Regions from separate parts of the Subdoligranulum sp. DSM 23681 genome, predicted to be linked through region 3. Evidence: predicted binding sites of a transcription regulator. Region 3 holds the regulator's gene; each other region holds the start of a gene.
What was found. Region 3 encodes Rex, which represses fermentation and respiration genes when NADH is low (regulators of the CRP and FNR family bind a similar motif). Its sites were predicted from a motif close to ATTGTTAANNNNTTAACAAT; they were not measured.
Positions count from the first base shown of each region.

Region 1: coaD (pantetheine-phosphate adenylyltransferase) is a predicted target of Rex. The motif match lies at 1,916-1,935, and genes of this name have one in related genera.
Region 2: hypB (hydrogenase nickel incorporation protein HypB) is a predicted target of Rex. The motif match lies at 2,966-2,985, and genes of this name have one in related genera.

Region 1 is NZ_CM168050.1:2,270,662-2,280,360, forward strand. Features, by position in the region: gene buk (butyrate kinase) at 1-656, opposite strand, end outside; gene ptb (phosphate butyryltransferase) at 717-1,631, opposite strand; gene coaD (pantetheine-phosphate adenylyltransferase) at 2,146-2,634, shown strand; gene AC127K_RS10450 (acetyl-CoA C-acetyltransferase) at 2,740-3,924, shown strand; gene AC127K_RS10455 (enoyl-CoA hydratase-related protein) at 3,949-4,734, shown strand; gene AC127K_RS10460 (3-hydroxyacyl-CoA dehydrogenase family protein) at 4,771-5,643, shown strand; gene AC127K_RS10465 (acyl-CoA dehydrogenase family protein) at 5,717-6,886, shown strand; gene acrB (acryloyl-CoA reductase electron transfer subunit gamma) at 6,902-7,687, shown strand; gene acrA (acryloyl-CoA reductase electron transfer subunit beta) at 7,705-8,811, shown strand; gene AC127K_RS10480 (hypothetical protein) at 8,928-9,611, opposite strand; gene AC127K_RS10485 (5-formyltetrahydrofolate cyclo-ligase) at 9,653-9,699, opposite strand, start outside.
Region 2 is NZ_CM168050.1:374,533-384,231, reverse strand. Features, by position in the region: gene AC127K_RS01885 (penicillin-binding transpeptidase domain-containing protein) at 1-912, shown strand, start outside; gene gloA2 (SMU1112c/YaeR family gloxylase I-like metalloprotein) at 1,024-1,407, shown strand; gene AC127K_RS01875 (class I SAM-dependent methyltransferase) at 1,470-2,093, opposite strand; gene AC127K_RS01870 (FadR/GntR family transcriptional regulator) at 2,124-2,831, opposite strand; gene hypB (hydrogenase nickel incorporation protein HypB) at 3,056-3,736, shown strand; gene AC127K_RS01860 (FAD-dependent oxidoreductase) at 3,763-6,531, shown strand; gene AC127K_RS01855 (hydrogenase maturation nickel metallochaperone HypA) at 6,533-6,925, shown strand; gene AC127K_RS01850 (DUF5692 family protein) at 6,957-8,000, shown strand; gene AC127K_RS01845 (LysR family transcriptional regulator) at 8,145-9,026, opposite strand; gene AC127K_RS01840 (hypothetical protein) at 9,202-9,453, shown strand; gene AC127K_RS01835 (DUF3737 family protein) at 9,461-9,699, shown strand, end outside.
Region 3 is NZ_CM168050.1:2,885,526-2,895,224, forward strand. Features, by position in the region: gene AC127K_RS13320 (ABC transporter substrate-binding protein) at 1-904, opposite strand, end outside; gene AC127K_RS13325 (thymidine kinase) at 1,382-1,987, opposite strand; gene AC127K_RS13330 (redox-sensing transcriptional repressor Rex) at 2,081-2,731, opposite strand; gene AC127K_RS13335 (ClpP family protease) at 2,928-3,656, shown strand; gene AC127K_RS13340 (DNA translocase FtsK) at 3,827-6,967, shown strand; gene AC127K_RS13345 (ComEC/Rec2 family competence protein) at 6,960-7,982, shown strand; gene AC127K_RS13350 (methylenetetrahydrofolate reductase) at 8,068-8,931, shown strand; gene AC127K_RS13355 (methionine synthase) at 8,953-9,609, shown strand; gene AC127K_RS13360 (homocysteine S-methyltransferase family protein) at 9,599-9,699, shown strand, end outside.

The DNA of each region.
Region 1 (9,699 bases), 610 kb from region 3:
ACGGTGCCGGCGCGCTCGGGGCTGAAGCAGCCCTCGCCGTCCAGGATGTTGTTCACGTCGATGACCTTGCCCTTGCAGTGGGCGCCCACGGACACGCCGCCGCCCATGTGGATGACGATGAGGTTCAGGGCATCATAGGTGGTGCCGTGCTCCTTGGCATACCGGCGGGCCACGGCCTTCTGGTTCAGGGCGTGGAAGATGCTGCGGCGGGGCAGTTCGGGCATGCCGGACAGACGGGCCTGGTCGGACAGTTCATCCACCACCACGGGGTCTACAATGTAGGAGGGCTTGCCGATGGCGTCGCCGATCTCCCGGGCCAGGATGCCGCCCAGGTTGGAGGCATGCTGCCCCTGCACACCGGCGATCAGGTCGGCCAGCAGGGCGTCGCTGACGGGGTAGGTGCCGCCCGGAATGGGCTTGAGCAGGCCGCCGCGGCCCACGATGACATCAAAGGAATGGATGTCGCAGTTATCTTCCTTCAGGGCGTCCAGGATGATCTGCTTGCGGAAATCCTTCTGGTCGATGATGGAGGCATACTTGGCGATCTCCTCGGTGGGATGACGCAGGGTCTTGTCGAACAGCAGGGTCTCGTCCTCAAAAACGCCGATCTTGGTGGAGGTGGAACCGGGGTTGATGATAAGGCTCTTGATAGACATGGTAGCTCGCTTCCTTCTTCAAATGTTATTCTTCTCTTACCGTTCTCGCGGAATCAGCGCTCACTTATTCAGGGCAGCTGCCACCACAGCGGCCAGGGCGATGGAGTTGACCTTGGTCTGGAAGGAGTCGGAGCGGCTGGTCAGGATGGCGGGCACCTTGGTGCCGGTCAGGATGCAGCCGTTCTCGCACTTGGCGGTGTGCACCAGGGTCTTGTAGACCAGGTTGCCGGCCTGGATGTCGGGGAACAGCAGCACGTCGGCCTTGCCGGCGGCGGGGCGGTCCTGGGCGCCCTTGTGGGCAGCGGCTTCGGGGTCAATGGCAATGTCCATGGACAGGGGGCCATCCACCACGCAGCCGGTGATCTTGCCTTCTTCACACATCTTGCGCAGCTCGTCGGCGTCCACGGTGCAGGGCATCTTGGGGTTGACAACCTCAACGGCGGCCAGGGGCGCCACCTTGGGGCATTCCACGCCGCAGGCATGGGCCACTTCCACCGTGTTCTCGATGATATGGACCTTGTCCTCCAGGGTGGGGTAGGTGATGAAAGCCACGTCGGACAGGAACAGCAGCTGCTCCACGCCCTCGATCTGGAACACGGCCACATGGCTCAGGGTCTTGCCGGTGCGCAGGCCCACTTCCTTGTCCAGGATGCTCTTCAGGAAGGTCTTGGTGTCCAGCAGGCCCTTCATGTACATGTCGGCTTCACCGTCGTGGGCCAGCTTCACGGCCTTCAGGGAGGCGGCGGTCTTGTCCGGCTCGTTGATGATGCGGTAGTCGGACAGGTCGATGTTCATCTCGGCGGCGATGGCGCGGATCTTGGCCTCGTCACCCACCAGGATGGCGTCGGCGATGCCCTGCTTGTGGGCTTCGGCAACGGCTTCCAGAACGGCGTCGTCCTCGGCGGCGGCCACCGCAATGGTCTTCTTGCCGCATTCCTTGACCTTGGAGATCAGTTCGTCAAAACTCTTGACCATAAAAAAACACCTCGTTTTGTCATCACAAAGCTGAGTGGCCGCGGCGGGAATACCGCGGCACAGGCAGTATCTGTTAAAAGAATAACACCTGCCGGCCGGACGGTCAAGCCCCCTGCAGGAATTTGTCGCCGGATTGTGAAGAAAGTCACTGCAAAGGGAAAAGTGAAACATTTTACAAAGGGGGATTGTACCGCCTTGCTATTTTATAGGTATGGAAAAAGGCGAATTTGGGCAAAAAGACAAAAAGAACCGGAAAAAGAAGTTGAATTTGAACAAGTTCGGGTATTGACAAAACCTTAACAACATGCAAAAATAAAGGTATCAGCGCGGAGACCAGAAAAGCCCGCCTGACTGTATGCACCCAGCCACCGCGACCCGGCCCGGCGCCCCTTGAAAACGCCGATCATGCACCGTATGACAGACCGTAACGGGACGGGTGCTATATTTGCGCCCCAAGCTGTTAGAATTTTAACAGTGGCGGCGGCAAACCAACAGGAGAAGAAGGCCCGAATCAATGACAACAGCCATGTATCCCGGCAGCTTCGACCCGGTCACCCGCGGTCATCTGGACATCATCAAGCGCGCGTCCCGCATGTTTGACAAGCTCATCGTGGCGGTGCTGAACAACAGCGCCAAGACGCCGCTTTTCACGGTGGAACAGCGGGTGGAAATGCTCCGGGAATGCTGCAAGGACATCCCCAATGTGGAGATCGCCAGCTTTGACGGCCTGACCGTCAACTTTGCCAAGGCCCAGGGAGCCACCGTCATGGTGCGGGGCCTGCGCGCCGTCACCGACTTTGAAAACGAGATGCAGCTGGCCCACACCAACCACGCCCTGCAGCCCGGGATCGAAACGGTGTTTCTGGCCACCTCCATCAAGTGGAGCTACCTGTCCAGCACCATCGTGAAGGAGGCTGCCCACTACCGGCAGGATGTGTCCCAGTTCGTCACCCCCAATGTGGAAGCCGCCCTGCAGGCCAAACAGCGCTGCGGCGACGTGTAGTTCCATTTTTCCAACGTCCGTTTCCGCCCTCCGGGGCGGTTGGAATAGAACCCCGAAACAGGCTATCCATCGAATTTCAATCTAATTTCAGGAGGCTGCTTACTTATGAAAAAGATCGTTATCGCATCCGCCTGCCGTACTGCCATCGGCAAGTTCGGCGGCACCCTGTCCAACGTTCCCGCCGCTGAGCTGGGCTCCATCGTCATCAAGGAAGCCATCGCCCGCGCCGGCATCACCGCTGAGCAGGTCGATCATGTGTACATGGGCTGCGTCATCCAGGCCGGTCTGGGCCAGAACGTCGCCCGTCAGGCCTCTCTGAAAGCCGGCCTGCCCGTCACCACCCCGGCCGTCACCGTCAACGTGGTCTGCGGCTCCGGTCTGAACTGCGTCAACATGGCGGCCCAGATGATCGAGGCCGGCGACGCGGACATCGTCGTCGCGGGCGGCACCGAGAACATGGATATGGCTCCCTTCGCCATGATGAAGGGCCGTTACGGCTACCGCATGGGCTATCCCATGGGCAAGAGCGAACTGGTTGACACCATGGTCAACGACGCTCTGTGGGATGCGTTCAACAACTACCACATGGGCATCACCGCCGAGAACGTGGCCGAGCAGTGGGGCCTGACCCGTGAGCAGCTGGATGAGTTCGCTTACAACAGCCAGGTCAAGGCCGACGCCGCCATCAAGTCCGGCGCCTTCAAGGATGAGATCGTCCCCGTCACCATCAAGACCAAGAAGTCCGAGATCGTCTTCGACACCGATGAAGGCCCCCGCCTGAGCCCGATGGAAGTGCTGGGCAAGCTGAAGCCCGCCTTCAAGAAGGACGGCATCGTCACCGCCGGCAACTCCTCCGCCATCAACGACGGCGCTGCCGCTCTGGTCATCATGAGCGAAGACAAGGCCAAGGAACTGGGCATCACCCCCATGGCTACCTGGGTCGGCGGCGCTCTGGGCGGCGTTGATCCCTCCATCATGGGCGTCGGCCCCATCGCCGCCACCCGCAAGGTCATGGCCAAGACCGGCCTGACCGTTTCCGATATGGACCTCATCGAAGCCAACGAGGCTTTCGCTGCGCAGAGTCTGGCCGTTGCTCATGACCTGGAATTCGACATGGACAAGGTCAACGTCAACGGCGGCGCCATCGCTCTGGGCCATCCCGTCGGCGCTTCCGGTGCCCGTATCCTGGTCACCCTGCTGTACGCCATGAAGCATCGCGGCGCTCACAAGGGTCTGGCTACCCTGTGCATCGGCGGCGGCATGGGCTGCGCCACCATCGTCGAGATGTAATTCGCGAACGGAGGAACATCCACTATGTCTTTTGTGAATACGGAAGTCCAGGGCGCTGTGGCCGTGGTCACCATCGACCGTCCCAAAGCCCTGAACGCCCTGAACCCCGAAGTCCTGGCCGACCTGAAGGCCGCCTTTGAGGGCATCGATCAGAACACCGTGCGCTGCGTCGTGCTGACCGGCGCCGGCGACAAGAGCTTCGTGGCGGGCGCGGACATCGGTTCCATGTCCACCATGACCAAGGCGGAAGGCGAGGCCTTCGGCAAGCTGGGCAACGACATCTTCCTGATGATCGAGCACTTCCCGCTGCCCGTCATCGCGGCGGTCAACGGTTTCGCTCTGGGCGGCGGCAATGAGCTGGCCATGAGCTGCGACATCCGCATCTGCTCCGACAACGCCGTCTTCGGCCAGCCCGAAGTGGGCCTGGGCATCACCCCCGGCTTCGGCGGCACCCAGCGTCTGGCCCGCCTGGTGGGCATGGGCATGGCCAAGCAGATGGTCTACTCCGCTCTGAACATCAAGGCGGACGAAGCCCTGCGCATTGGTCTGGTCAATGCGGTGTACCCGCAGTCCGAACTGATGGAGAACGTCATGAAGCTGGCCACCAAGATCGCCAAGAACGCTCCCATCGCGGTGCGCAACTGCAAGAAGGCCATCAATGACGGCATCTCCCTGCCCATCGACAAGGCCGTGGAAGTGGAAGAGAAGCTCTTCGGCGACTGCTTCGAGACCCACGACCAGGTGGAGGGCATGGGCTGCTTCCTGAGCAAGGAAAAGCCGAAACCCAAACCGGTTTTCACCAACAACTGATTTACTTATAAAACATTATTCAGGAGGGTTACTACTATGAAGGTAGGCGTTATCGGCGCTGGCACCATGGGCCAGGGCATCGCAAAGGCTTTCGCTCAGTGCGAAGGCTACACCGTCGCGCTGTGCGACATCAAGCAGGAATGGGCCGAGGGCGGCAAGGACAAGATCGCCAAGGGCTATGCCAAGCTGGTTGCCAAGGGCAAGCTGGACCAGGCTGAAGTGGACCGCCGTCTGGCTGCCATCACCGCTGGCCTGAAGGAAGACCTGTGCGCGGACTGCGACCTGATCGTGGAAGCCGCTTTCGAAGATATGAAGGTCAAGCAGACCACCTTCGGCGAGCTGGACAAGATCTGCAAGCCGGAATGCGTCTTCGCTTCCAACACATCCTCCCTGTCCATCACCGAGATCGGCAAGGGCCTGTCCCGTCCTCTGGTGGGTATGCACTTCTTCAACCCCGCTGACCGCATGAAGCTCATCGAGGTCATCGCCGGTGTGAACACCCCCGCCGAGACCGTGGAGACCATCAAGAAGATCAGCGTGGAGATCGGCAAGACCCCCGTTCAGGTCAACGAGGCTGCTGGCTTCGTGGTCAACCGCATCCTGATCCCCATGATCAATGAGGCTGCCTTTATCAAGATGGAAGGTGTTTCCGACATCGCCGGCATCGACACCGCCATGAAGCTGGGCGCCAACCATCCCATGGGCCCCCTGGAACTGGGCGACTTCGTCGGTCTGGATATCTGCCTGGCCATCATGGACGTCCTGTACAAGGAGACCGGCGACAGCAAGTACCGTGCCTGCCCGCTGATCCGCAAGATGGTCCGCGGCGGCAACCTGGGCTGCAAGACCGGCAAGGGCTTCTATGTCTACAACGCTGACCGCACCAAGACCCCGGTCGACGCCCTGTAAACAGTAAGACGAGTTTCTCCCGCCCCCCAGACGGCGGCGGGGGAATTTCGTTTGCATAAGGAGGATTATCGCTATGGATTTCACCCTGTCCAAACAGCAGCAGATGGTACAGAAAATGTACAAGGAGTTTGCCGAAAACGAGGTCAAACCCCTGGCCAAGAAGGTCGATGCTGAAGAGTATTTCCCCATCGAGACTGTCCAGAAGATGGCCAAGCTCGGCATGATGGGCATTTATTTCCCCAAAGAATACGGCGGCGCCGGCGGCGACGTGCTGTCCTACGTCATGGCTGTTGAGGAAATGAGCAAGGTCTGCGGCACCACCGGTGTCATCATCTCCGCTCACACTTCTCTGTGCGCTGCTCCCATCTACGAGAACGGCACCCCCGAGCAGAAGGCCAAGTACCTGCCCAAGCTGTGCAGCGGCGAATGGATCGGCGCTTTCGGCCTGACCGAACCCGGCGCCGGCACCGACGCCCAGGGCCAGCAGACCTTCGCTGTGGATGAAGGCGATCACTGGAAGCTCAACGGCTCCAAGATCTTCATCACCAACGCCGGCTACGCCAACGTCTTCATCATCATCGCCGTCACCGGCTTTGTCACCGACAAGCGCGGCCGCAAGCAGAAGGAAATTTCCGCCTTCATCGTCGAGCGCACCGACCCCGGCTTCAAGGTCGGCAAGCCCGAAGACAAGATGGGCATCCGCGGTTCTTCCACCTGCGAACTGATCATGGAAGACTGCATCATCCCCAAGGATCGTCTGCTGGGCGTCAAGGGCAAGGGCTTCCAGCTGGCCATGGCCACCCTGGACGGCGGCCGTATCGGCATCGCTGCCCAGGCTCTGGGCATCGCCGAGGGCGCCATTGACGAGACCGTTGCTTACGTCAAGGAACGCAAGCAGTTCGGCCGCTCCATCTCCGCCTTCCAGAACACCCAGTTCGAGCTGGCCGAGATGAAGGCCCGCGTGGAAGCCGCCAAGTACCTGGTGTACGCCGCTGCTCTGAAGAAGCAGGCCATCATGAACGGCGCCAAGGGCCGCTACAGCGTGGAGGCCGCCGAGGCCAAGCTGATCGCCGCCCGCACCGCCAGCGACGTGACCCGCCGCTGCCTGCAGCTGTTCGGCGGTTACGGCTACACCCGTGACTACCCCATCGAGCGGATGATGCGCGACGCCAAGATCACCGAAATTTACGAAGGCACCAGCGAAGTCCAGATGATGGTCATCTCCGGCGCGATGCTGAAGTAAGGAGGGCGCAGTACAATGAAAGCTATCGTTTGTGTAAAACAGGTCCCTGATACGCAGGGCAAAGTCGCCGTCAAGGCGGACGGCACCATGGACCGTGCGGCCATGGCCACCATCACCAACCCCGACGACCTGAACGCCGTGGAGGCTGCTCTGCAGCTGAAGGAACAGACCGGCTGCGAAGTCGTCGTCGTCACCATGGGCCCGCCGCCGGCCGAAGGCATGCTGCGTGAGCTGATCGCCCGCGGCGCCGACCGCGGCGTGCTGGTGTCCGGCCGTGAATTCGGCGGTTCCGACACCTTCGCTACCTCCCAGATCCTGGCCGCTGCCGTCAACAAGATCGGCGTCGGCCCCGACGACATCGTCTTCTGCGGCCGTCAGGCCATCGACGGCGATACCGCCCAGGTCGGCCCCCAGATCGCCGAAAAGCTGCATCTGCCCCAGGTCACCTATGTCACCGAGATCAAGAAGGACGGCAACAGCCTGACCGTCAAGCGTCAGCTGGAAGACGGCTACATGGAACTGAAGGTTCAGACTCCCTGCCTGTTGACCTGCATCAAGGAACTGAACACTCCCCGCTACATGAGCGTGTCCGGCATCTTCGAGTGCTTCGACAAGCCCATCGAGGTGTATGACTACAACGCTCTGAAGGACGATCCCCTCATCGAGACCGACACCATCGGCCTGAAGGGCTCTCCCACGAACGTCTACAAGTCCTTTGCTCCCCCGGTCAAGGGCGCCGGCATGATGGTCGAAAGCGCCAGCCAGCTGGTTGGTCTGCTGAACGACAAGCACCTGATTTGAGGAAGGAGAGTACTACAATGGCAGAATTCAATGCTATGGACACCGCCGCCTTCAAGGGCGTTTGGGTCTTCTGCGAACAGCGCGAAGGCCAGATGCAGACCATCAGCTATCAGCTGCTCAGCGAAGGCCGCAAGCTGGCCAATGACCTGGGCGTGGAGCTGTGCGGTGTTGTGATGGGCAGCGAGCTCAACGAAGATTACATCAAGGCTCTGGGCGGCTACGGCGCCGACCGCGTCTACTACGCCGACAGCCCTCTGCTGAAGGACTACACCACCGACGGCTATGCCAAGGTCCTGTGCGACCTGGTCATGGAGAAGAAGCCGGAAATCGTGCTCATCGGCGCCACTAACCTGGGCCGTGACCTGGGCCCCCGCTGCGCCGCCCGCCTGCACACCGGCCTGACCGCCGACTGCACCCATCTGGATGTGGATGTGGAGAAGTACAAGGAATTCCTGCGCACCACCTCCAACATCGATGTGGACAACACCAAGTTCGAAGAGAACACCAACCTGAAGATGACCCGTCCCGCCTTCGGCGGCCACCTGATGGCCACCATCATCTGCCCGCGTTTCCGCCCGCAGATGTCCACCGTGCGTCCCGGCGTCATGCAGACCCAGCCCTACGATGAGGCCGGTGCTGCCAAGGTTGTGGTGGAGAAGTTCACTCCCAACCTGACCGCCGAGGATATCCATGTGGAGATCCTGGACATCAAGAAGAGCGCCAAGAAGCTGGTTGACCTGATCGGTGCCGACGTGGTCGTCTCCGTGGGCCGCGGCATCAGCTCCGACGTGGACAAGGGCATCGCCCTGGCCGAGGAACTGGCCGGTGTTCTGGGCGGCGTCGTGGGCGCTTCCCGTGCCGTCACCGATGCCGGCTGGCTGTCTGCCGACCACCAGGTCGGTCAGACCGGCAAGACCGTCCATCCCCGCATCTATGTGGCTCTGGGCATCTCCGGCGCCATCCAGCATGTGGCCGGTATGCAGGACTCCGACACCATCATCGCCGTCAACAAGAACGAGAGCGCTCCCATCTTCGAAGTGGCTTCCTACGGCATCGTGGGCGACCTGTTCAAGGTTGTTCCCGAACTGATCAAGGAGATCCGCGCCGCCAAGAGCGCTGAATAATCCGGCTTCGGGCCCGTCGGCCTGAACCAGCCTCCGCAACACAAAACCGCCCTGCCGGGTACGCCGGCAGGGCGGTTTTTGCTTGCAGATTTAAAAATGGGGGAGAGGCAATCCCATCAGCCCGCCACCGGGTTGTTCATCTCCTCCTGGGAGGGGACCATGGCGTCATCGGCGGCCACGTCTGCGGACTTGTCGTAGGTGAACTCCACGCCCAGGGCATCGGGCACAGCGGCAAACAGGGCATCGATGTCGGTGAGCTCGGAATCGGTCATCACAAAGAGCACCTTGTCGTCAAAGGTGGCCACCCGCATCTTGTCCGCCATGACGCAGACCCACCGGGCCGGGTCCATCTTGTCCAGCATGGCGTCGGCAACGGTCTGGGCGTCGGCGGCATCCTTCACCCGCAGCAGCACCAGGGTATAGGCCTGACTGCCGGTCATGGACTCGCTCTTCACCCCGGCGTCCACCAGGGCGGCCTCCTCGGCGCTCAGGCCGGTGTTGTAGGTCAGCCAGGTTTCATCCTTCAGGTCAATGGCGGTGGTCTGCATCATCATCAGTTCCACCGGATAGGCTTCGTAGATGCTGTCCACCATGGCGGACAGCTCGCTGTCCGGTTCCGCCACTTCGGCCACGCCCATATCGTCGGAAACACCGTCCTCGGCGGTGGAGGTCTCCGGGGTAGCCGTGGGAGCCGGGGTGGCCGTGGTGGACTGGGAGGAAGCGCCGCAGGCGGCCAGAGAGAGGGCGGCAGCCATGGCCAGCGCCAGCAGAGAGGTCTTGGTCATCAGATTGCGTTTCATGTGTTTGTTCCTTTCCTGTTAAAAAAATAATTCGGGCAGGGTTACCGGTCGGTGAGCAGTTCTTCCGGGGCAAAAACCGCGTCCCAGG
Region 2 (9,699 bases), 630 kb from region 3:
GGGCTGGAGACCCTGGCTCAGGGGCTGGCGGCTTCCTGCAACCCCTGCTTCATCCAGGTGGGGGCCCGGTTGGGAAAAGAGGCGTTCTGTGATTATTTTGCGGCTTTCGGTCTGCGGGAAGCCACCGGCATCGATCTGCCCGGGGAGATCAAGCGCAGCGAATACTATACTGCCGACCGGATGGGGCCGGTGGAGCTGGCCAGCTGTTCTTTCGGGCAGAGCAGCAAGGTCAGTTATCTGCAGATGATCACCGCCGTGGCAGCCATCGTCAACGGGGGCAACCTGATGCAGCCGTATATCGTGCAGTCGGTCACCGACGCGGACGGACAGACGGTCAGGACGGTGGAACCGACGGTGAAGCGTCGGGTCATTTCGGAGCAGACTTCCGCCGCCATGCGCACCCTGATGGAAGGCGTTGTCACAGACGGAACGGGAAAAAACGGTGCGGTGGCCGGCTATCGGGTGGGCGGCAAGACCGGCACCAGCCAGAAGTTGGACAGCGAGGATGCCTCTGCCCGTATTGCCAGCTTTGTGGCGGTGGCACCCATTGATGACCCTAAAATCGCGGTGCTGGTCTGCCTGGATGAACCCCACAGCTGGACCACCAGCGGCGGTGCGCTGTCCGGGCCGGTCTGCGCCGAGGTCCTGGAACAGGCCCTGCCGTATCTGGGCATCGAACCCAGCTATACCGAAGCCGAGCTGGAAAAATACTTCACCCAGGTGCCGGACGTTTCCGGCTGGAGGGTGGCAGCCGCACGGCAGAAGCTGGCGGAATACGGTCTGGAAGCGTCCGTCATCGGGGATGGAGAGCGGGTCACCAGCCTGTACCCGGCAGCGGGAACCTCAGTGCGGCGGCAGTCTGCCATCACGCTGGACACCACCGGCAGTTTTGATGCGGCTGCCGACGAGTAAAACGGCGGGATCGGTTGTATGGCACCAGGCCGGTATGGTACAATAAGCACAAACGGGAAGCGACAGCCCCGACCACAGAGATGAACAACAGGAAAGACAGAGGTGTCCGGCATGAAATTGAATGCCATCCATCATATTGCCATCATTGTTTCCGATATCCAGGCGGCCAAGACTTTCTATGTGGAAAAACTGGGCTTTCCGATCCTGCGGGAAAACTATCGGCCGGACCGGGAAGACTGGAAGCTGGATCTGCGGGTGAACGAGCAGACAGAGCTGGAAATCTTCGCGGAAAAGGACCCGCCCAGGCGGGTGAACCGGCCCGAAGCCTGCGGTCTGCGCCATCTGGCCTTTCATGTGGACAGCATGGAGGCAACCGTGCAGGAACTGGAAAACCTGGGAATCGCCTGTGAGCCCGTCCGTCTGGACGACTACACCGGCAAAAAGATGACCTTTTTCTTTGATCCGGATGGCCTGCCCATCGAAATTCACGAATAAAACGGAACCGTCCGGGACGTGCGCGGCATGTCCCGGACGGTTTTCTGTATAAACGGATGGGGTCACGACATCTTTCTGGTTCCCGAAAGGATGTATTTCTCCTGGTCGGAAATGGCTGTATCCACATCAAACCAGGGGCTGAAAAGCTCGGCCAGCTCTGCGGCAGGCAGCATCCCCATGGACACGCGGGCCGCACGTCCGGCGTGATGCCGGTTGAGCTGGGCGATGCTCATGCTGTGCGCCACGGCCAGGCGTCCTCCCGGGCGCAGCCAGCCGGACAGGTCCCGGAGCAATCCGGCCGGATCGGCAAAATGGGGAAAGGCGTTGTAGACAACGCAGCAGTCATAATCACCGTTGCCCTGCAAAGCCTGGATATCGCTGCACATCACCCGGATGGGCGGCTGTGCCTTTTTCGCCGCGATTTTGGTCATTTCGGGGGAAATGTCCACGGCCAGCACATGGGCCGCCTGCCGCTGGCAGTAAAAGGGGAACAGAACCCCGGTGCCGCAGGCTACATCCAGTACCCGCACACCGGGCTCAATGCCGGCTGCGTCCAGAATCAGGTTGATCTTGTCCCGGTCCACGACCAGGTCCCGGTCCCAGCCGGCAGCCAGCTCATCAAAAAAATGCACCACATCCTGCTTGTCAATGACCGCACAGTGCCGGTCCAGACATTGGAGATTCATGGGATTCTACCTCTTTTCCATATGATGGATTTACTCGGTATAAATTTGTTGATTGCCCGAAATGGCCTGCCCCAGATATTCGTCGATCCACCGGGCTGCGCCTTCCTTGTCCCGGGCACGGATGAGATCGTACAGTTTTTCGGTGTTGCGGCACAATGCCCCGATACCGTATAGCCGGCAGAACCGGGTCCAAAGGGTAATGACCGGAGGCTTGAAGGAATAGTAGATCAGGGGCAGGATGCTGTTGCCGCTTACCAGGGCCAGTTCATGCTGGTATGTCCAGGCAGCTTCGGCAGCCTGTGCCGGGGTGGTGCATTCCGCAATGGCGGCCAGCAGCTTGCCCAGTCTGTCCAGGGCCTCGTCGGAAGCCCGGTCAATGGCGTTGGCCACCGCCAGATGTTCCAGCGCCATGCGCACTTCCAGGATGGACTGGACCTCCTCCTTTCCCAGCACGCCGCCCTGATACTCCATGATGGCGATCAGGGTGCTCAGGTTTCCCCGGCGGCGGTAGTCCGCCACCACGGCGCCCTGCCGCGGCCGCACCTCCACAAAGCCCTGTTTGGCCAGTTCGGCCATGCCTCCGTTCACCACCGCACGGCTTACCTGCATTCGCTGGGCCAGCTCCCGCTCGGGGGGCAGCTGCGTCCCCACAGCCAGTTCTCCGGACAGAATCATCCGCTGCAATTGCTGGATGAACAGATCCTTCAGACTGGGCGCATTCAGCTTTTCAAATTCCATGGCGGACCTCCTCTCTGGGCTGTGGCTATACCACATACCATACATGAATTTTATCATACATTTCACCAAATAAAAAGCCTTGCTTTTTCTATATTCACGGAAATGGCCGGACTTTATTGACCATTTTCTCAATGAGCGTTAAACTATTCACAAAAGAAAGTGTGCCTCCGGCCAATGTGCCGGCGTGTGGCAGAACCACAAACAGAGGAGAAAGGACGATTCCCGTGGAAAAGGTAAAGATTCTGGAGATCAAGCAGAGCGTGTTTGCCTCCAACGACCGCGAAGCCGATGAGGTCCGCCGCCAGCTGAAGGAAAAAGGCGTGTTCCTGCTCAACCTCATGTCCTCGCCGGGGTCGGGCAAAACCACCACCCTGCGGCGTACCATCGAGGCGCTGAAGGATGAGATGCGCATCGGCGTCATGGAAGCGGACATTGACTCGGACGTGGACGCCAAAGCCATTGCCGAGACCGGTGCCAAGTCCATCCAGCTGCACACCGGCGGCATGTGCCACCTGGATGCCGATATGACCCGCCAGGGACTGGAAGGCCTGGGCCTGGAGGACGTGGACCTGGCCATTCTGGAAAACGTGGGCAACCTGGTCTGTCCGGCGGAGTTCGATACCGGCGCGGTCAAGAACGCCATGATCCTCTCGGTGCCGGAAGGCCATGACAAGCCCCTGAAGTATCCGCTGATGTTCACCGTCTGCGATGTGGTGCTGGTGAACAAGATCGATGTGATGCCCTACTTTGATTTCGATATGGAAAAATGCAAGGAATACATCCGCATGCGCAACCCTGAAGCCAAGGTCATTCCCATCTGTGCCCGCACCGGGGAGGGGATTGACCAGTGGGCCGACTGGCTGCGCACCCAGGTTGCGGCCTGGAAAAATCCGGACAAGCAGTAAGGACACTACACAGAAAGGAACCGACCATGAGCCAGACCCATTTTCCTCTGGACGAGAGCAAGCTGCCCTTCAAGATTCCCAAGGACGAAAAGCCCCGGGAAAAGATCCTCAAACTGGGCCAGAAGATCACCGACCGTATCCCGGCCAAACTGCGTCCCCTCACCGCCGAAGACCCGGAGTACTGGGGTCTGGCGGGGCTCATCACCGATGAGATGGCGGATGTGGCCCTGAAGATGAAGGTCCGCAAACCCATGACCCTGCCCGAACTGGTCAAGGTCACCGGCAAATCCGCCGAGGAGCTGGAACCCCTTCTGTACCAGATGAGCTATGTGGGCCTGCTGGAATACAACTGGGAGAACGAGCGCCATGAAAAGCAGTACGTGCTGCCCATGTTCGTACCCGGCAGCGCCGAGTTCTTCAATATGCAGAAGAGCCAGATCGAAAACAACCCCGAAGTCACCGCCTTCTTTGAACGGATGACCTTCCTGCCGCTGGAACACATCACCGCCATGGTGCCGCCGGGAGGCGCCGGCATCGGCATGCATGTCATCCCGGTGGAAAAGGCCATCGAGACCGAAAACCAGTCGGTGGACATCGAGCACATCTCCCACTGGCTGAAAAAGTACGACGGCAAATATGCGGCCAGTCCCTGTTCCTGCCGTATGTCCCGGGCCCGGATGGGGGAGGGATGCGGCGATGACCCGGAGGACTGGTGCATCGGTGTGGGTGACATGGCCGACTACCTGGTGGAGACCAAAAAGGGCCACTATGTGGACTACGACGAGGTCATGCGCATCCTGAAGCGGGCCGAGGACAACGGTTTTGTGCACCAGATCACCAACATCGACGGCGAAAACAAGATCTTTGCCATCTGCAACTGCAACGTGAACATCTGCAACGCCCTGCGCACCAGCCAGCTGTTCAACACCCCCAATATGAGTCGTTCCGCCTATGTGGCCCATGTTACCCCGGAGAACTGCGTGGCCTGCGGCCGCTGCGTGGAGTACTGCCCCGCCGGTGCGGTCAAGCTGGGCCAGAAGCTGTGCACCAGCCACGGGCCGGTGGAGTATCCCCGCCAGGAACTGCCCGACAATGTCAAGTGGGGCCCGGAAAAGTGGGATATCGACTACCGGGACAACAACCGCATCAACTGCTACGACACCGGCACCGCTCCCTGCAAGACGGCCTGCCCTGCCCACATTGCGGTGCAGGGGTATCTGAAGATGGCTGCCCAGGGCCGCTATACCGAAGCGCTGGCTCTCATCAAGCGGGAAAATCCCTTCCCGGCGGTGTGCGGCCGGGTGTGCAACCGCCGCTGTGAGGATGCCTGCACCCGCGGCGCCGTGGACCAGGCGGTGGCCATTGATGAGGTGAAGAAGTTCATTGCTCAGAAGGACCTGGAAGCGGCCACCCGCTACATCCCGCCCATCAACCCGCCTTCCAACCGGGGCGGCTTCAGTGAGAAGGTCGCCATCATCGGCGCCGGTCCGGCGGGGCTGTCCTGCGCCTATTATCTGGCTGAAAAGGGCTACCATCCCACCGTGTTTGAAAAGAATCAGAAGCCCGGCGGCATGCTGACCTACGGCATCCCCTCCTACAAACTGGAAAAGGACGTGGTGGAAGCCGAGATCGACATCATCCGTCAGATGGGCGTGGAGATCCGCTGCGGCGTGGAAGTGGGCAAGGATGTGACCCTGGACGAGCTGCGTGCCCAGGGGTACAAGGCCTTCTATCTGGCCATCGGCTGCCAGGGCGGCCGCAAGGCCGGTGTCCCCGGTGAGGACGCCCCCAACGTGGTCACCGCTGTGGAGTTCCTCCACCGCGTGAACGAAGGGGAAAAGATCAATCTCAGCGGCCGCATTGTGGTGGTCGGCGGCGGCAACGTAGCCATCGACGTGGTGCGTTCCGGTCTGCGCTGCGGTGCTTCCTCGGCGGATATGTTCTGCCTGGAAGCCCGGGACCAGATGCCTGCCACACCCGGCGAGGTCGCCGAGGCGGAGGAAGAGGGTGCCAAGGTCCACTGCGGCTGGGGCCCCAAGGAGATTTTGACCGAGAACGGCAAGGCCACGGCCGTGGTGTTCAAACGCTGCCTGTCGGTGCTGGATGCCGAAGGCCGCTTCAACCCCACTTATGATGACAACGACACCGTCACGGTGGAATGTGAGCATGTGTTCCTGAGCATCGGCCAGAGCATCCAGTGGGGCAATCTGCTGGAAGGCAGCAAGGTGGAACTGGGCCGGGGCGGCCGTGCTGTGGCTGATCCCCTGACCTACCAGACCGCCCAGCCCGACGTGTTTGTGGGCGGCGACGTGTACACCGGTCCCAAGTTTGCCATCGACGCCATCGCCGCTGGCAAGGAAGGGGCTGTCTCCATCCATCGCTTTGTCCAGCCCAACACCAGCATGACCATCGGCCGCAACCGCCGCCAGTTCATCGAGCTGGACAAGACCGACCTGGCCCTGGAAAGCTACGATACCACCGCCCGTCAGGTGGCCGGCATGGCCCAGGATATCGACTATCACCGCTCCTTCCGGGACGGCCACCAGACCTTCACCGAGGAACAGGTCAAGAAGGAGACCTCCCGCTGCCTGGGCTGCGGCGCTTCGGTGGTGGACCCCAACAAGTGCATCGGCTGCGGCGTCTGCACCACCAAGTGCGAATTCGACGCCATCCACCTTTCTCGTGAACGCCCCGAGTGCAGCACCATGGTACGCAGCGAGGATAAATTCAAGGCCATCCTGCCTTATATGCTCAAGCGGGAATTCAGAATCCGGTTCGGCAAGAAGGAAGACTGAGATGCACGAACTGGGAATTGTCTTTCATATCATCCGCAGCGTGGAAGAAGTGGGCCGCCAGAACGGCGTCAAGCGGGTCAACGCGGTGACGCTGGAACTGGGGGAGGTCTCCGGCGTGCTGGAAGACTACCTTCAGGACTGCTGGAACTGGGCGGCGGCCAGATCCGATATGCTGCGCGGCGCCCGACTGCAGGTGGAGACCATCCCCGCCAAGACCCTTTGCGAGGAATGCGGCCTTGTGTACCCCACCGTGGCCCACGGCAGGACCTGCCCCGGATGCGGCAGCGGACATACCCACCTGATCCAGGGCAACGAAACCATGATCCGGGATATTACGGTGCCCGAGGGGGAAGAAGCGGAGCCGAAAGAATCTTCCTCCCCGGATATGCCGTAACATAGAACGTTTTTGAACGGAGGAATTTTGTATGTTGTTTCAGATTTACGGCGAAAACGCCGGCTGGCAATTGTTCGGATGGTTGCTGGTCTTTGTGGGGCTCATTCTCGTCAATGAGCTGGCCCGCTGCACCAAGCAGGGCGGCATCTTCTGCTTCTTGATTCTGCCTGCAGGCCTGACGGTCTACTTCATTGCGGTGGCCGTGGGTGCCTCCATGGGGGCAGAGTGGGCGCTGAACAATCCCACCTACCTGTACATGAACAGCTGGTTCCATTATGCCAAGCTCTATGCCGCTACCATCGGCTGCATCGGCTTCATGATGCTCAAGTATAAGTGGGGCATCGGCAAGACCCACTGGTTCAAGGCCTTCCCCTTTGTCATTGTGGGCATCAACATCCTCATCGCGGTGGCCAGCGACTTCGAGTCCGGCATCCGCGGCGCCATGGCCCTGGCCGAAACCGGCAGCCGCTGGTGGCTGTCCAGCGAGGAAGTCTGGGTCTACGGCGGCTGGTGGAACTGGGTCAACGGCATCGCCGGTATCCTGAATATCCTGTGCATGACCGGCTGGTGGGGCATCTATTCCTCCAAGAAACAGCAGGACATGCTCTGGCCGGATATGACCATCTTCTACATCGTGGCCTACGACCTGTGGAACTTTGAGTACACCTACAACAACCTGCCCACCCATGCCTGGTACTGCGGCCTGGCCCTGCTGCTGGCGCCCACCTTTGCCAATGCCTTCTGGAACAAGGGCGGCTGGATCCAGAACCGCGCCAACACCCTGGCCCTGTGGTGCATGTTTGCCCAGGTCTTCCCGCTGTTCCAGGATCAGGGCGTCTTTGCCACCATTCCCGTGCTGTATGTGGACGGCGTGATGGATCCGGCCACCCATCCCACGGCGGCCGACCCCACCATGCAGGGCGTCATTGCACTGCTGGCCCTGGCTGCCAATGTCATCGTGCTGGCCATCATTATCAAGCGCTCCATCGAGCAGAAGAAGAACCCCTACACCAACGAGATCTTCACCGATACCAGGGACTTCCAGCTGGCTATGGCACGCGCCGAAGAACAGTAACCTGCCGTACCCAGGCTGCCTTGGCAGACCAAACGGGGCGGACGGACCGGTACAACCAAAAAAGAGAGATTGCCTTTCCCGGAAATGGGGGAGGCAATCTCTCTTCTTTTTTGTCTTTCCTGTCCCTGCCGCGGATAAAGTTTGTCAGGCTTTTTCCATATCCCGCAGCACATTGAGAAACCGCTCAGCGGCAGGGGAGAAGATCTGGTATTTCTTCCATACAATGTACATGTCTGCCTGCCGCCTGGGTTCCAGCGGGCGAAAACACAGCGGGCTGTCGCCGGTCACATTGATGATGCCGTCCAGACATATGGCGTATCCCATACCATCCTCCACCATCAGGGACCCGTTGTAAACCAGGTTGTAGGTGCCGGTCACCTGCAGCTGACCGGCCGGTTCTCCGAACCATTCCTGCAGCCGGCTGGTCTTGTACATCTGCCGGGATACGATCAGCGGCTGTCCTTTCAAATCGGACAAACGCAGCGCTGCTTTCTGTGCCAGAGGGCTGTCCCGGCGCATCAGCACACCCCAGGTGTCCTGGTAGGCCAGATGAATCACGTTGTACCGGGACAGATCCACCGGCGCAAACAAAAGTCCGAAGTCAATGAGCCCTTTGTCCAGATCCTCCCGCACGTCGGTGGCATCGCCGCTGGAAATATGGATGCGGATGTCCGGATAGGATTCCTGTAGCTGTCGGGCCGCCCGGGTCAGGTAATGGACCCCCACCGTCTCACCGGCGCCAATGTACACCTCCCCGGAAATGGCCTCCTCCGTCTGGGCAAACTCCTGCTCGGTCTTCTGCACCAGATCCAGGATCTCCTCGGCACGTTTGCGCAGCAGCATTCCCTCCGGGGTCAGGGTCACACTATGGCTGCCGCGCACAAACAGCTGCTGGCCAAGCTCCTCTTCCAGATCGTGGATCTGGCGGGACAGGGTTGGCTGGGTGACATGCAGGGCGTTGGCCGCATTGGTGATGTTGCCTTCCCGGGCAATGGTCAAAAAGTACCGCAGTACCCGTAATTCCATAAAAGATCCTCCTGTACTTCCTTTATTGTCCCTATACTACCAGAAATATGATATGCCTGCAAGGCATTTCTGAATATAAAATATAAGTATTTGCTATTTTGCGGCAGAAGGACTACACTGAGAGCATACCAAGGCAGACGGGAAAAAGTCTGCCGAGGAACGGGAGGACGGCCGGATGGAAACACAGGAACTTACCCCGGAAACGGTTCGCCAGAACCTGAAGGACGCTGGTTTTACGCCGCAGGCCGCTGCAGGCTTTCTGGCCTGCTGGCAGGCAGGTGACCACCGGGAACAGATGCGCCTGCTGGCCAAACAGCGCCGCTGTTTGCTGCAGCGCATCCATAAGCAGGAAAAACAGATCAGCTGTCTGGACTATCTGGCCTACTGCCTGGACAGTCCGGCATCCGACAACGACAACGGGAGATGACTCATCCATGAAACGGATTGCAAACCAGACTTTTGATGAAGAGCGGGCCTTGTACGGGCAGAAAGGCATCTTTGTCACCGACTGCCGCTTTGACGGGCCGGCAGACGGGGAGAGCGCCTTCAAGGAAGGCACCGACATCACGGCGGAACACTGCTATTTCAATCTGCGGTATCCCTTCTGGCATGATACCAACCTGGTGATTCACGACGGCGAGATGACCGAACTCTGCCGCGCCGCACTGTGGTA
Region 3 (9,699 bases):
GGGAGCCCTTGTACTTGGTGGCGGAAGAATCCCATTCAAAGATGCCGGCGTACATGCCGTTGATCCACTGCTCGCTCTTGTCGATGGAGTTGTTGCCGTCGATGCCGGCCGCGTTCATGGTCTGCAGGCTGGGAATGACGTGGTTGTCTTCCAGGCTCTGGATGAAATCAATGCCGGTGGCAATCTCTTCCACGGTGTACTGCAGGGTGTTGTCTTCCACCCAGGGCTTGCCATAGGTGCTTTCCAGGTAGAAGGTCATCAGGAGCATGCGGTCGTATTCGCCCATGGCCAGGGGATAATAGTCGTCGCCCAGCTTGGTCTTGAAGGCTTCGCCTGCAGCGTACAGGTCATCCAGCGTAGAAGGAACTTCCTCAATGCCGGCTTCCTTGAAGGTGTTCATGTTCCAGTAGAAGATACGGCCGGTCATGGACACAGGCAGGGCCTGCAGCTTGCCGGCTACCGTGCAGGCATCCAGGGTGCTCTGCGGGAACTGGGACAGATCAATGATGTCGGAATACTCATTCAGGTCGACGAATTTGCTGCCATCGCCGCTGTACTGGCTCAGCCAGTTCCAGTTGACCTGCATGACATCTTCGGCGTTGCCGGAATACAGAGCGGCGGAAGTCTGATCTTCCCAGCCGGACCAGGCACCGTAGTGGGTGTCAACCTGGATGCCGGTTTCCTCGGTGAACGCAGCCAGAGCATTCTGATACGCAGTGTGACGGCTGTCGCCGCCCCACCAGCTGATCGACAGGCTGCCGTCGCCGGAAGAGGTGGTGGAAGTTTCGCCAGTGGCGGCGTCGGTGCCGGTGCTGGCCGACGAAGAGCTGCCGGTGCTGCCGCAGCCCGCAAGCAGACCAACGCTCATCACGCCGGCCAGTGCAAGTGCAATCGCCTTTTTCATTGTTTTTTCCTCCTATAGCTATAAATCACATAACAGGTGCGGGAACCCCGCGGCCTGCCCAACGTCATTATGATAGCAAAACTTTTACAACAAAAAAATATCGGATTGTGTTCGTCCTCATAAAAAGCGCGCATTATTTGCCCTAGTTTTCGGAGAGTAATTGGTGCATATGTCAAAATATACTATCTTTGTTACCGCTGATTATGCAAAATGGCAATTCACAAAAAGGAACAAAAATGAAGAACAAAGATGCAAAAAGATAAAATAAACAAAACAATTCAACAAAATGCATCTATCATCGACATAGTGCGAAAACAAAATGGAAAAAATAGAAACATATATCAAAGCGCAAAAATGATTCGTATGGGCAAAACGGCGTGCAAAAAATGCGCACAGAAACAAAGATGACCCCCGGCGCACATATTTTGCACGTCGGGGGCCAGAAAACGACTGTAATGCTCCGCAAAAATGCTCTTTTTATTTGTGGGTGCGCTTCAGAAAAGCACGGTACTCCCGGTACCAGCATTGGGGACAAAGGCTTTCATATTCCACGTTGTCTACGGTATCAATGGCCACCTGTGCCCCTTCAAACACGAACTGTCCGTTTACTTTGCGTCCGTTGCACATGGCTTTGCGGCCGCAGGCACAGATGGTTTTCATCTCTTCGATGGAGTGGGCCAGTTCCAGCAGGCGCGTGGAGCCGGGAAAACCACGCAGCATGAAATCAGCGCGCAGCCCGTAGCAGATGACCGGGATTCCCAGGTCCACTGTCACCAGGAACAACTGCTCCGCCTGCTCCGGCGTGAAAAATTGGCTCTCATCGCACAGTACACAGGCCGGTTTTCCGTGAGCTTCGGCATCCGCACGCACCTCATCCAGAATGTTCATTTCTGGGGTGACAAGCTTGTCCACTTTACAGCTGACACCCAGACGGGAAACAATGTGGTCGCCGCCCTTTGTGTCGATGCTGGCTTTCAGAATCAGAACCCGCATACCGCGCTCTTTGTAATTGAAAGCCACCTGCAGCAAGGCGGTGGTTTTGCCGCTGTTCATGGCGCCGTAACGAAAATACAATTTTGCCATCTTACATTTCTCCGTTGGCGGTGCAGTCCGATCCGGGGACCAAACAAGGGGCGCGGTCAATTGGCCGCGCCCGTTCTACCGCGTGATTATGATTCAAGATTCGTCCCGGTTGCGCAACCGGTAGCCCAGGCTCATCAGGCTGTCGCCCAGATGTACATTTTCCACTGTGACATCGGGATATTCCACCGACATGTCATAATGGCTGAAGTTCCAGAATCCCTGGATTCCCAAGCGGACCAGTTCTCCCGAAAGTTCGGTGGCACTCTGACGCGGCACACACAGGACCGCCACCACCGGCTTGTTCTTGGCACAGAAAGATTCCAGCTCATCCAGTGCGTGAATGGGAACGCCGGCCATCTCCTTGCCGATCAGATCGGGGTTGATGTCGAACACCGCCAGAAGGCGATACCCGTTGGTATCACGGGAAATAAAACTGGAAACCGCAGTGCCCAGACGACCGGCACCGATCAGAATGGTGGGCAGGAGTTCGCCGTCCCCAAACAACAGCTTGCTGATCTCTGCCAGAAGTACATCCACCTTATACCCGATGCCCTGCTGTCCGAACCCGCCGAAACAGTTGAAGTCCTGCCGTACCTGGCTGGCGGTCGTGCCCATCATGCGGGCCAGCTCACTGGAAGAGATCTTGTCCCGGCCCTCCGCTGCCAGATTGTTCAGATAACGGTAATATTTTGGCAACCGTTTGATCACCGGCAGGGAGGCTTTGTTTTGTGTGGCCAATGTCATACGCCCCCTCATTGTTGTGGCACCACACTGTGCCCTGTCTATTCTATGGAAAAAGTATAATGTGTTTCCCTAAGATTGTCAAATTTTTATCTAACACTTACAAAACAAACCGCTGTGTATCGCAATAAAAAATATTTGCCCTCCGGTCTGGCTATACTGAAAACAGGCATCTGACCAAAGAAAGGGGAACTGCTTCATGAAAAAACAATCTGCGCAGTCGTCGGAGCCGGCGGAGCAGGCACGGCTGAAAAATGATCTCATTGCTGAATCCGGCCTGATCGAAACCACCCGGGGCCGCCACGCCATCCATTGCCTGACGGTCATTGGTACCATTGAGGGCCACACACTGGCACCTGATAACCAGAAAACCACCAAGTACGAGCATGTGATCCCGCTGCTGGTGGATATTCAGGAAGACCCATCCATAGAGGGTCTTCTGGTCATCCTGAACACGGTGGGAGGGGACGTGGAGGCAGGGCTGGCGCTGGCGGAACTTATTGCCGGGGTCAGCAAACCCAGTGCCACGCTGGTTCTGGGAGGCGGCCATTCCATCGGGATTCCGCTGGCAGTGTCGGCGCGGCACAGCTTTATTGTGCCCACCGCCACCATGACGGTGCATCCGGTCCGGCATTCTGGCATGGTGCTGGGGGTCCCGCAGACCCTGCGCTACTTCGAACAGATGCAGGAACGTATTGTGGGATTTGTGGCGGGGCACTCGGCCATTTCGGCCAAACGCTTTACCCAGCTCATGCACAATACCGGAGAACTGGTTATGGATATGGGCACAGTGCTCAACGGACAGCAGGCGGTGGAGGAGGGGCTGATCGACTCTCTGGGCGGGCTGGATGATGCCCTGCGCTACCTCTATAAAGAGATCGAATCCGGCCGCACACCAAAAGGCAGATACAGAAATCCCGAAACGTAAAATCTCTTGCGGGGGTTTTACAACCGCCCTGTTTCGTGCTAGAATAACCTATATGCTATAAGGGGCAGTTTGCCCCATTACATAGTCAACGGCATTCCACGCTCCTGCGTGGTGCCGCCGGTCGGTTCCGGCCGGGTGAAGGCTGAAAATACATAGAGGAGTATGGTAAGATGGCAAGTTCAAGGTCAGGCAAATCGACCTATCGTTCGTCCTCGTCCTCGCGCTCGTCCGGCTCGTCCAAAAGCAAAAGCGGATCCCGCAGCAAAAGCAACAAGGGCCGCTCTTCCGCTGCGGCGCACAAGCAGCCGTCGCGTCGGGCCCAGCGTCGGGCCGAAACCCAGAACCTTGGCCGCAGCGTGCTGCTGGCGGGGCTGGGGCTGCTGGTTATCGCGCTGGTGCTGGTCCGCGGACAGGATTTCTGGCTTCTGATGCGCAATGCACTGTTCGGTGTGTTCGGCATCATGACCTATATTCTCGGTCCCTTCTTGCTGTATCTGGCATACCTGGTGGCATCCGGGTACCGTGTGGGCGTTTTTGTGGCCAAGATGGTCCTGATGGGCGTGGTCGGCGCCAGTGTTCCGGTGGTGTTTTCCAAGTTTGCAGTTCATGAATCCACAGCGTGGGATATTATCAAGATGCTGTATAACTGGGGATATACCCGGTTCTGGTCCGGCGGCGTACTGGGCAGTGCGGGCGCGCTGTTGCTTTCTCTGCTCGGCCGTCCGGGGGCCAACATCGTTATGCTGCTGCTTTTTGCCATGGGACTGATGGTCTTCTTTGCGCTGACCCCGGCGGATGTGGTGCGCTTCATCAACCAGACCATGCAGAAGTACGAAGACACCCAGGCCGCCCGCCGCGCCGAGGCAACAGCCTACGATACGCAGTTGTTCGGCCAAAGTCCGGAAGAAGAACCGCTGGAAAATCTGACCGGTACGCTGCCGCGGCAGCCGCAGCCGGCACAGCATCCGGCATTTGATGTGGAGCCTTACCTGGAACAGGAGGAAAAAGCCCGCCAGAATGCTTCCGCACCGCAGGCGGCGCAGCAGCCTGCGGCCAAGACTCGTCCCGCCGCACCGCCGGTCTACCGGCCGGATTTTGATGTGGATCTGGGACCGGATGCATCCACTCGCGCGCTGGAAAATGCGGTCAATCATGATCCGCTGGAGAAAGTGGTTATCGGACCTGGCGGAACCTTCGGACTGGACCCGTTGGAGCAGCTGGGACGCAAAAAAACGCCGGCTCCCGCCAAGGCACCGATGCCCGAGCCGGAGCCGGAAGAAGATTTTGAACTTCATCTGGATGCCCAGGAGGAAGAACCGGAGGTGGTGCAGGCCAGTGAGAGTGAGCTGGATGCCCTGATCAGTCGGGCTATGAGCAGTCCGGCACCCCGCACGGCGGTGCATCAGGATGTTTCTTCCGAAGTGCACCTGGATTTGCCGGAACCGGAAGAATCCTTTGCCACAACGCTGGATCTTTCTCAGCCGCCGGTCCAGGCGCAGCAGCCGGCAGTACCGCCGCAGCCCAAGACTGCGGTGATCCCCACTCTGGGCGGCAGTTTTGATGATGACAACGTGCTGGTTGATCCGGCTACGGCAGCATGGAATGCCGGCATTCCTGTGTCGGATTTGCTGACCCAGAAGCAGGAGCCCGTGCCCATGACTGCCCAGCAGGCAGCGGTGGCATCGGTGTCGCTGCCAGCCAACCAGCCTGCACCTGTCGGACGCCTGCGAGTCAGCACGGAGGTCGGCAATTCGGCTTCGGCTCCCATTTCCAGTCCGGTCCCCATTACACAGACCCCGGAAGCCAAAGCGCTGGATCTGCTGCAGAAGGAGCATCAGCCTTACTGCTATCCCTCCTTAAATCTTTTCAATGCCAACCGTCCGGAGGATGAGAGCGGTGCGGTGCGGGAAATGAAACGCAACGCCGATGTTCTGGTCAATACGCTGGACAGCTTTGGCGTCAAGACCAAGATCCTGGACATCTGCCGCGGACCTTCGGTTACCCGGTACGAACTGCAGCCCCAGGCCGGCATCAAGGTCAGCCGCATCACCAGTCTGGCCGACGATATTGCCCTGAACCTGGCTACCGCCGGAGTTCGTATCGAAGCTCCCATCCCCGGAAAACCGGCTGTGGGCATCGAGGTGCCCAACAAGATCCGCACCACCGTCAACATCCGCAGCGTCTTCGAGGCACAGAACTATATCAATATGCGCAGCCCCCTGACCATGGCTCTGGGCAAGGATATTGCCGGTCAGGCCCAGGTGGCGGACCTGTGCAAGATGCCCCATCTGCTTATCGCCGGTTCTACCGGCAGTGGTAAGTCGGTGTGTGTCAACTCCATCATCATCAGTTTTTTGTTCCGTTCCGGGCCGGAGGATGTCAAGTTGATCCTCATTGACCCCAAGGTGGTGGAACTGGCCGAGTACAACGGCATTCCCCATCTGCTCATGCCGGTTGTCACCGAACCCCGCAAGGCAGCGGGGGCACTGGGAGCCTCGGTGGCGGAGATGGAACGCCGCTACAAGCTCTTTGCTGAAAACAACGTCCGCGATATCAAGAGTTACAACAAGCTTGCCAAACAGCATCCCGATATGGAGCATCTGCCCTATATCGCCATCATCATTGACGAGCTGGCCGACCTGATGATGGTGGCGGGCAAGGAAGTGGAAGATTATATCTGCCGCATTGCCCAGAAAGCCCGTGCTGCCGGTATCCACCTGATCGTGGCCACCCAGCGTCCCAGTGTGGACGTCATCACCGGCCTGATCAAGGCCAACATTCCCAGCCGCATCGCCTTTGCGGTTTCCAGCCAGATCGACTCCCGAACCATCCTGGACTCTGGCGGTGCGGAAAAACTGCTGGGCAACGGCGATATGCTTTTCCTGCCGGTGGGCGCGGCCAAGCCTGTCCGCGTGCAGGGCACCTATGTCACCGATGAGGAAATCAGCGCCGTGCTGAACTTCATCAAGTCCACCAGCTCCGAACAGTATGATGAAGAGATGATTGCTGAAATGGAACGCCGTGCCGTGGCCGAAAAGGGCGGCAAGGGAGCGGACTCCGACGACGGGGACAATACCCGTGATCCCATGTTCGAGCAGGCAGTGGAGTGCGTGATCGAAGCCGGACAGGCCTCCACCAGTCTGCTGCAGCGCCGCTGCAAGCTGGGGTATGCCCGGGCGGCACGCATCATGGACCAGATGGAACAGGAGGGCGTCATCGGACCTTACGAGGGCGCCAAACCCCGTGCTGTCCTGGTGACCCAGGCCCAGTGGCAGGAACGCAAACTCTCTGCCGGGTACGACAATGGCTAAGCGGGGCGGCGATGGCCGCACCCCGGAACTCACCACCCGCGCCGTGATAATCGGCGTGCTTTGTGCCGTGGCACTGGCGGTGGGGTCCTGGGCCATTGATACATATGGCGGACAAGGCATTTTGCCGGCCTGGTCCGAGCTTTATGAATTCTTCGGGATTGGTTCCGATTCTTATGTTTCCCAAACTCCGCAGGAAGGGCAGGCCGTCGTGACCTTCTGGGATGTGGGGCAGGGGGATTCCGTGCTCATCGCCTCCGGCGGCAGTTACTGCCTCATTGATGCCGGCACCCAGCAAAGTGCAGATACCCTGGTGGACGATCTGTGGGCCACCGGCGTGCAGAAACTGGATCTGGTGGTCATGACCCATCCTCATGCGGATCATATCGGCGGCATGGAAGATGTGCTGGAAAACTTTGAGGTGGGGACGCTGCTTCTGCCAGATCTTTCGGTAGCAGATACCGAAAGCGGGCTTCTTGCCCGGGTGCTTCAGGCTGCCCAGGACACCGGCACTCCCTGCGTGCAGGCTGAACAGGGATGGCAGCAGACTATCGGGGAGGGAACTCTTACCGTACTGTATGCCGGACTCATCCCGGAAGACGGGGAAGATGTGAACCTTAACGACATCTCGCTGTGCGTGCGCTATGAACTGGGAAAGTTTTCTTTCCTGTGTACCGGCGATGCCGAGGCGGACGCAGAGGAGGAACTTGTCCTGACGGCAGCTTTTGACCTTCCCTCCACCGTGTTCAAAGCGGGCCATCACGGGTCCAATACCTCCAATACCCAGACGCTGCTGTCTGTTGTGAACCCGCAGCTGGCTGTGGTCAGTTGCGGATTGAACAATGATTACGGCCATCCCCATCAGGAAGTGCTGGACCGATTTGCCCAGAACGGCGTGGAGGTCTGGCGCACCGACGAGCAGGGGACCATTGCTGTGACCGGAAATGCCGATGGGAGCTGGCAGGTGACTGCCTCTTCCGGTGCGGAAACAGAAGAACCTCTGGCGCCCGCTGCATAAGTCCTTTCCCAATCATTCCGGCCCTGTCCGCACTGGTTTGCGGGCGGGCCGCATTTTCGCCATACAGGCAAAGGAGAAACAAACCATGCTCATTTCACAGATGTTCAAACGCAAACCCTGTGTTTTTTCCATTGAATGCTTTCCCCCGAAACAGAGTGTCCGTTTTGAAAGCATGAAGGACGCCCTGCGCACCATGGAGACCCTGCATCCCGATTTCATCAGTGTCACATATGGTGCGGGCGGGTCTACCGGCGGCGTCTCCACCGTGGAGGTGGCCCGCTTCCTGAAAAACGAACTGGGTGTGGAGCCTCTGGCCCATATTCTGTGCATGGGCAGTGACCGGGCCAAGGCCGCCGCTCTGTTGGAGGAACTGGACGAAGCCGGCGTGCGCAACGTGCTGACCCTGCGGGGCGATCGGACCCCCGCCCGCCCCGAAAGCCCGGACTTCCACCACGCCAGTGATCTGGCCGCCTTTGTGTGGCAGACCAAGCCGGAGTTTGACATCCATGCAGCCTGCTACCCGGAAGGACATCCAGAGGCGCCCAGTCTGGCCGCCGACGTGGAGAATCTGCGTTATAAGCAGGAGGCAGGCGCATCCCATCTGCTGACCCAGCTTTTCTTTGATAACGGAAAATTCTACCGCTTCCTCAATCTGGCCCGTCGTGCCGGTGTTACGCTGCCTGTGTCGGCAGGGGTCATGCCCATCGTGCGCCGTTCCCAGATCGAGCGCACCGTGGCTTTGTCCAGTGCCAGTCTGCCTTCCGCCTTCACCCGGATGATTTCCCGCTGGCAGGATGATCCCGAATCTCTGCGCAAGGCTGGCATTGAGTATGCCGTCAACCAGATGCGGGACCTGATCGAAGGCGGCGCCGACGGTGTGCATCTGTACGCTATGAATGATCCCGAAGTGGCGGTGGCCGTGTACGAGGGCATCCGCGATCTGCTGTAAGAGGGCAGCGTAAAACAAGCCATGGAACTTGCCTACCATGCGGCGGACCGCCGCACCGTGCTGCGCTATCTGGGCGCCGCCGGCTGGACTCCCGATGAAGCCACGACCGGCCTGCTGGATGAAGCTGAAACACTTCTGCGGCACGCTGCCACGCCCCGGGGCGTGTGGCGCACTCTGCCGCCCCGGGCCCTGGACCTGCGGGATGCAGGTACCGATCTGGCCCGACATCTGCAGGGCTGCAGCGGCCTGGTGCTCATGGCCGTGACCATGGGCAGCGGGGCGGACGCCCTTATCCGCCGCCTGGAACTTTCGGATATTGCTCTTGGAGCGGCGGTGGACGCCACCGCTTCCGCGGCTATGGATGGCCTGTGTGATGATGTGGAGGCAGAGGCCCGCCGCTGGGCCAGGAGCCAGGGCCTGTGGCTTACCGGGCGGTATTCGCCCGGGTACGGCGACTGCCCGCTGACCTTGCAGCATGATCTTTGTCTGGCACTGGACACGGTGCGGGGGCTGGGGCTGGCGGTCACGCCCCAGCATCTGCTGACTCCGCGCAAGAGCGTGACGGCCATTCTGGGGACCGCTGACCACCCGGTCACCGGTGCCCGGGCCGGATGCGGCCATTGTCTGCTGCGCGAAACCTGTGCTTATCGAAAGAGGGGAATGACCTGTGACGATTGAGGAAATTTTTGCCCGCCGCCGCTTTGTATTTCTGGATGGCGGTCTTGGCACCCAATTGCAGAAGCGGGGCCTGCAGCCCGGTCAGAAGCC